Regions from separate parts of the Paraburkholderia sp. CNPSo 3281 genome, predicted to be linked through region 1. Evidence: riboswitches for the same ligand, from Rfam matches in the RefSeq annotation. Region 1 holds a riboswitch; the other holds the start of a gene.
The links. A riboswitch is a leader RNA that binds a small molecule or an ion and turns the genes downstream of it on or off. The one in region 1 is predicted to bind cobalamin.
Positions count from the first base shown of each region.

Region 2: another riboswitch for cobalamin. It lies ahead of M3I56_RS07240 (TonB-dependent receptor domain-containing protein); the one in region 1 lies ahead of cobW (cobalamin biosynthesis protein CobW).

Region 1 is NZ_JAMBPS010000020.1:34,138-37,541, forward strand. Features, by position in the region: gene M3I56_RS20325 (cobyrinate a,c-diamide synthase) at 1-163, opposite strand, end outside; gene cobO (cob(I)yrinic acid a,c-diamide adenosyltransferase) at 168-770, opposite strand; gene M3I56_RS20335 (cobalamin biosynthesis protein) at 767-1,417, opposite strand; cobalamin riboswitch at 1,403-1,673, shown strand; gene cobW (cobalamin biosynthesis protein CobW) at 1,887-2,978, shown strand; gene cobN (cobaltochelatase subunit CobN) at 3,006-3,404, shown strand, end outside.
Region 2 is NZ_JAMBPS010000004.1:280,890-284,293, forward strand. Features, by position in the region: gene M3I56_RS07235 (glutamine cyclotransferase) at 1-164, shown strand, start outside; gene M3I56_RS07240 (TonB-dependent receptor domain-containing protein) at 213-2,159, opposite strand; cobalamin riboswitch at 2,262-2,444, opposite strand; cobalamin riboswitch at 2,535-2,669, shown strand; gene M3I56_RS07245 (porin) at 2,918-3,404, shown strand, end outside.

The sequences.
Region 1 (3,404 bases):
CGAGGATCATCGGGTCGAGAAAATCCGGCCCAGTCTTGAAGACGCGCACGCGTCGGCCCGCGCGCCGGTGCAGGCGCGCGAGGCCAGCCGTGAGCGTGGTCTTGCCCTGACCCGACGCGGGCGCGCTGATGAAGAGCGCGGGGCAGGCAAAGGTTGCGCTCATGCGCTTAAAACTCCACGCCCTTTTGCGCTTTCACGCCTTGCTCGCGATACGGATGCTTCACGAGGCGCATTTCCGTGACGAGGTCTGCGGCTTCGATCAGGGCGTCGGGGGCATGGCGGCCCGTCACGACCACGTGCACGTGCGGCGCGCGCGACGCGATCACACCGAGCACTTCGTCGAGCGGCAGGTACTCGTATTTGAGCACCGTGTTGAGTTCGTCGAGGATCACCATGGCGTACTCGCCGCTCTCGATCATGCGCTTCGCTTCGTCCCAGCCCTTGCGCGCGGTGGCGATGTCGCCGTCGCGATTCTGCGTGTTCCAGGTGTAGCCGTCGCCCATCGTCACGAAATCGCAGTGCGCAACGCTGCCGAGAAAATCACGTTCGGCCGTGTGCAGCGCGCCCTTGATGAACTGCACGACGCCAAGCTTCATGCCGTGGCCGAGCATGCGCACCGCCATGCCGAACGCGGCCGTGCTCTTGCCCTTGCCGTTGCCGGTGTTGACGATCAGCAGGCCCTTTTCGTGCGTCGCGGCGGCCTGCTTCTTCTCGTGGCCTTCGCGGCGGCGTTGCGTCATGCGTTGGTGCGATTCGGGATCGGTTTTCATCGTCGGGAGTGGGTTGGTTGCGGCGCCTTCGCGTCCGCGTTTGCGTGGTTTGGCAGAAAGCCTGCGATTGCGACCGTCACACCGTCGAGCGCCAGCTTGCCGCGCACGAGCGGAGCGCCGCCCGCTGCAAGACGCGCGCAGGGTTCGCACACGCCGTCCACGCCGAACTGCGCTTGCGCGGCTGCGGAGGGCGCCGCCCGTGTGGGCGTCGCGGCGAGTTGCTCGCGCGTGTACGTTTGCAGCGGCAGCGCATGTGCGGCGCAAAACGCTTGCAAGGCGGGTTCGCCGGCTTTGGCGTCGAGCGTTGCCACAGCCGTTACGCTGTCGAGCGGCCACGCGCCGAGCGCGGCGCGCACCGCGGCTTCGATCTGCGCGAGTGTCACGCCGCGCCGGCAGCCGATGCCGAGCGCGAGCGGCGGCACGCGCTGCATGGGTTCCAGCGTGGCTTCGAATGAGGCTGCGCGCGAGGCGCGATTTTCGGCAGGATTCACGGCGAGAGCGTCGATCGAAGGCTGATCGCAGAGGCAAAACGAGCAAAAGAGTCGCGTTCCGGCCGGCGCCGGATGCGCGCTACGATAGCACACGCGTTTGCGGCTTCCCACGCCTTCCTTGACGCGCAGGCCCCCCGCGCCTACACTCGCACGCACTCTGGTGCTCGCGTGCGCGACTCATAATGCGCGCGCAGTTAAACGGGAATCAGGGAGCCATCCCGCCTCGGGCATGGCCAACCTGAACTGCACCCGCAACGGTACAACGAGCGCGGCGTTCGCACGAATGCCGCAAACCGCTTCCATGCTTTACGCAGTCCACGCCACTGTGCAAGACGGCCGCAAGGCCACTCGCGCGGGAAGGCGAAGCGGTGTCTCGTCAGTCCGGATACCGGCCAGATACGTGGGATTCGCGCTGCGGGGATGCGGTGCCGGATCCGTGATTTTCATGCGTCAGCTGGGCGTGGCCCGGGTGCGTTTCTGGTCGTTCGTCCCCTGCAGGTTGTTGAATCGTTACGCGTGACAGCGTCTCCACGGATACGCGCGTGAGCGCAACACGACACCCGCACGAACGGCAGGCGCGACGCACCATGCCCCTCGATCCGGCCTGGCGCCGAAGGAGCACTTCATGCAAATGCGCAAGATTCCGGTCACGATCGTGACGGGCTTTCTCGGCAGCGGTAAAACCACGCTGCTGCGTCACATTCTTCAGCACGCGGGCGGCCTGCGCGTCGCGGTCATCGTCAACGAATTCGGCGAACTCGGCATCGACGGCGAAATTCTGCGTGGCTGCGGCATTGGCTGCGACGAAAACGGCAACGAAACCGAAGGGCAGCTCTACGAACTCGCGAACGGCTGCCTCTGCTGCACCGTGCAGGAAGAGTTCTTCCCCGTGATGGAGAAACTGCTCGAACGCCGGGGCGATGTCGATCACGTGCTGATCGAAACCTCGGGTCTCGCGCTGCCCAAGCCGCTCGTGCAGGCGTTCAACTGGCCGTCGATCCGCAACGCGTTCACCGTCGATGCGGTCGTGACCGTGGTGGACGGCCCTGCCGCTGCGAGCGGCCAGTTCGCCGAAAATCCCCAGGCCGTGGACGCGCAGCGCCGCGCCGACCCGAATCTCGATCACGAATCGCCGCTGCATGAGCTGTTCGAAGACCAGCTTTCGGCCGCCGACCTCGTCATTCTCAACAAGACCGATCTGCTCGACGAGGCGGGCCAGGACGCGCTCATCGCCGAGCTGCGCGAAGAGCTGCCGCCGCAAGTGAAGATCGTGCGCGCGCAGCACGGCAAGCTCGATCTGCATACGCTGCTCGGGCTCGAGGCGGCCTCCGAGGAGAGCATTCATCTGCGGCACGACCATCACGGCTCCGCCGACGATCCCGATCATCACCATGACGAGTTCGACTCGGTTGTGGTGTCAGGCAATGCCGCTTCGCGCGAGACCGTGATCGAGGCGCTGCAACAACTCGTCGATGCGCACACGATCTATCGCGTGAAGGGCTTTGCCGCGTTGCCGGGCGCGCCGATGCGCCTCGTGATTCAAGGCGTGGGCCGCCGCTTCGACAGCTATTTCGACCGCCGCTGGAACACGCAGGAAAGCGCGGCGCAGCCGCTGGCGAGCCGCTTCGTGCTGATCGGCGAGGACCTCGATGGCGCGACGCTGCAAGCGGCCTTCGACGCCGCATTGGCGAACGTGCAGACCGCGGCCGCGAAGTGAACGTGCCGAGCTAGACGAGGCCGTCCCATGCATTTGCTGCGCACCACGCCCGGCGGTTTCGTCGACGACACGCAGGGCGTTATCCGTATCGACCAGCAGCCCGCCGAGATCGTCGTGCTCAGTTCGGCGGACACGACGCTCGCGCTGCTGGCGAGCGTCGTGCCGCGCTTGCCCGCAGGTTTTCCCAGCGTGCGGCTCGCGAACGTCACGTATCTGCGCCAGCCCGCGTCGGTGGACTTCTACGTCGAAGACGTCCTGCAGCACGCGCGCGTGGTGGTGGTCGATCATCTGGGCGGCGAAACATACTGGCCTTATGGCATCGAGCAGGTCGTCTCGCTCGCCGAGCGCCGCGGGCAACTGCTCGCGATGTTTTCCGGCGACTTGCAGGAAGACCCCAATCTCATCGCGAAGAGCCGCGCCGAGCCC
Region 2 (3,404 bases), on a different contig from region 1:
TGCGGCGTATCGATCCGGGCACGGGCGAAGTGCTGGAACAACTCGACATGCCGCCCGGCACCGCCGTTTCGGGGCTGGAGTCCGATGGCGGCGAGCAGTTTTTCTGTGGCGGCGGCAACAGCGGGAAGATTCGCGCTGTGCGGCGGCCGAAGCGCGAGGGCTAGGCGAGCGGGCGTGGGAGAAGCTCAAGCGCACCCGCTTGCATGCAACGCTCAGAACGTATAGGTGGCCTTGCCGAACGCCGTGCGCCCCAGCGTGTTGTACCCGTAGGCGCTCACGTACTGCCGGTTGAACACGTTCGAAAGCGTGGCCGAAAGCGCGAGATGCGCGTTGACCTTGTACGACGCGCGCAGGCTCACCGTCGTCCACGAAGGCAGGTAGATCGTGTTGAGCTGGTCGTCGAACGTCGAGCCGTTATACAACAGCGAAACGCCGGTGCTGAGCGCGTGGAGCTGGAACTCGTCCCACGTGTGATCCACGCTCAGGCTCACCGTCTGGCGCGGGCGGCGATTGAGCCAGGTCTGGTCGGTCACGTCCTGCGGATTCAGAATCCCCACCGTGAGGCTCACCGGCGTGGACTTGCCGAGCGTGCCCTTGTACGAGAGGTCGAGCCCCTGTATGTGCGCGCGGCCCACGTTCACGGGCAGGAAAGTCTGCGAGTTGTACGTGATGAGATCGTGCACGCGCGTGTCGTACACGGCTGCCGTGAACGTGCCGATCGACGTGGTGGCATCGAGCGCGGCTTCGACCGAGTCGCTGCGCTCGGGCAGCAGGTTGGGGTTCGAGTAGCCCGGATAGTAAAGGTCGTTGAACGTCGGCAGGCGGAACGCATTGCCGTACGAAACGCGCGCCGTATAGACCGGCGTGACCGCCCACGAAAGCGCGACGTTGCCCGTATTCACCGATTGCCCTTGCACGATTTCGTGTCGCCCCGCCAGAAACAGCGTGAGGGGTCCGAGCGTGGTGGACTGATGCATCGACACGGCCGAATCGTTGCGCGCGGGCAGTCCGCCCGGCACATCCACCGGCAGGAATGCCATCTCGCGCGTGTAGTCGTAAGCGAACTTGGTCTCGCCGTCGAGCGGTATGCCGAAGAGCATGTGGCCCCTTTCCTGATGCGTCATCGACGTGGAAGTGGAAAAGCGCGTCGAGTCGATCTCGTCGGTCGGGATAGTCGGGTCGTTCGAATAGAGGAACTGACGGTCCGTCGCGTAGCCCACGGACTGGTCGAACTGGGTGGTCGGCGTGATGTCGAGGTGGAACGCGAGGCCGGTCGTGAGCTGGGTGTCGCGCTGGCGGTCGTTGCCTCCCGCGTTGTCGTACGAGAGATCGGAGCGGTGGTAGAGCGCGAAGGTCGAGATCGACCAGTTGTCGTGCGCGTAGCCGAGGCGTGCGTCCAGGTTCTGCGCGTGGTACGGGTTGCGGCCGTCTTCGTGGCCGTAAGCCCAGGGCTGCGTCGCGTCGATGCCCGCCGTGTTGTAGTCGTGCAGGCCCAGCGAGTAGGTGAGGCCGCTCAATGCGGAAAGCGGCCCTGTCGAGCCGATCGTGCCCGAGGTGCGCACCTGCGTGTCGAAGGTCTTGTTCGAGCCGCCGCCGAACGAGACGATGGTCTGGTTCGGCTGGTTCGACGCATGGCGCGTGAAGAGCTGCACGACGCCGCCCATGGCATCCGCGCCGAACGAGGCGGCCGCGGGCCCCGAGATCACCTCGACGCGGTCGAACGAGGCGGTCGCCAGATCGGCCCATTCGGCCGTGCCCGTGGTGACGGAGCCCACGCGTATACCGTCGATGAACACGGCCACCTGGTCAGCCGACGAGCCGCGGATGCTCACCCCCGTGTACGACCCCGGGCCGCCGGTCTGCGAGACGGTGACACCCGGCAGCGTGGCGAGCGCCTGCGCGATGCCGGGGTCGACGGGGGAGACGCGGTCGAGGTCTTCGCGCGTGAGCACCTGGGTGGTCGCGTAGCGCTGGTCGAACGATTGCGGCAGATGCTGCGTGTCGCCCACGACGAGGATATTGGGCAGGGTGGTGTCGCCGCCGGCTTGCTGCTGCGTCTCGGTGGACGATGAATTGGCGGCGTCGGCGTCGGCAGCATGCGCGGTTTGCCACGCACAGGCGAGCGCAGCGGAGGTCAATACGAATTGGCGAAACTTCATGATGCGGTGGCTGGAAACAGCTCCTGAAATACGGGCTGTCCGGGCAACGGGCGATCGCCGCGTGGGCGGTGCTTGCGCATTGGGGATCCCCGCCCGCTGCGGCTGCTGGACTCGGCTGATGGCAGGTCTCCTGGCTCGCGGGTCGACATCCGTTGCCGGCCTTCCCGGTTTCCCAGTGGCACGCTCTGGCATGGACTCGCCGCTTACAGTTGCGGGGGCAGCCGCAGTCTTGCACTGCGTTCCCTTTTGATCCCGTCGCCGGGAACCATCAGCGCGCAAGGGTAATGGCCGCGCATTCGTCGCGTCAACCTTTGACGAACGTCGTGTGGCGAAAACACCCGGTTTGGCCACTCCCGCAACTTACGCTATCCTTGCAGCTGTTTTTCGCGCGTAGGCGCTGCACGAGCGAAATGCAGCAGGGAAGCCGGTGGGAAGCCGGCGCGGTCGCGCCACTGTGACTGGCTGTCAATCGAGCCAGAAGTCAGACCTCGCTGCGTTTATTTCACGACTCATTCCAGGGCGCGTAACCCAAGGAGCCGTCAATGCACACCCGCCTACCTTAGAAAGGCGGCCCAATCCGGTCGCCACCACTGGCCGCGATGCGGCGATAGACCGCTCACGGACCGCCATGCGTTCGCCGTTCAAAAGCACCGCTGGATATTGACGGATTAACGAGGACGTCGGGGCACCTCGCCGCATCGATCGAGGGTTGACGGCGCTCGTCCATGCATTCTTTACAAGCACAAACAAGAAGACTCATGAACAAGCACATTCTGGCCGTCCTTGGCGGCGCGGCTTTGGCATTCACAGGCGCTGGCGCCTCGGCGCAGCAGGTCACGTTGTACGGTGAGATCGACGCTAGCGTCGACTATGTCAGCGACGTTGGCGGCCACACCCAGTATCGCGCAGGCTCGGGCCTTATCGACGGCAGTTTTTGGGGCCTGCAGGGCAGCGAGGATCTCGGCGGCGGCAACGCCGCGATCTTTCGCCTCGAGCGCGGCTTCTCGGTCACGTCTGGCGAAGCCTTCAACGACCATCCGTTTTACGTTGGTTTGCAATCCGAACGATTTGGCACGATCACGCTGGGCCGCCAGTACGACACGATGCACGACTACTTCGCCCCGTTCACGCTGACGGGCGGCACGGGCGGCACGGCATTCGCGCATCCGTTCGACAACGACAATGCCAACAATTCGTGGCTCGCCTCGAACGCCGTGAAGTTCGCGAGCGCCACGTACGGTGGTT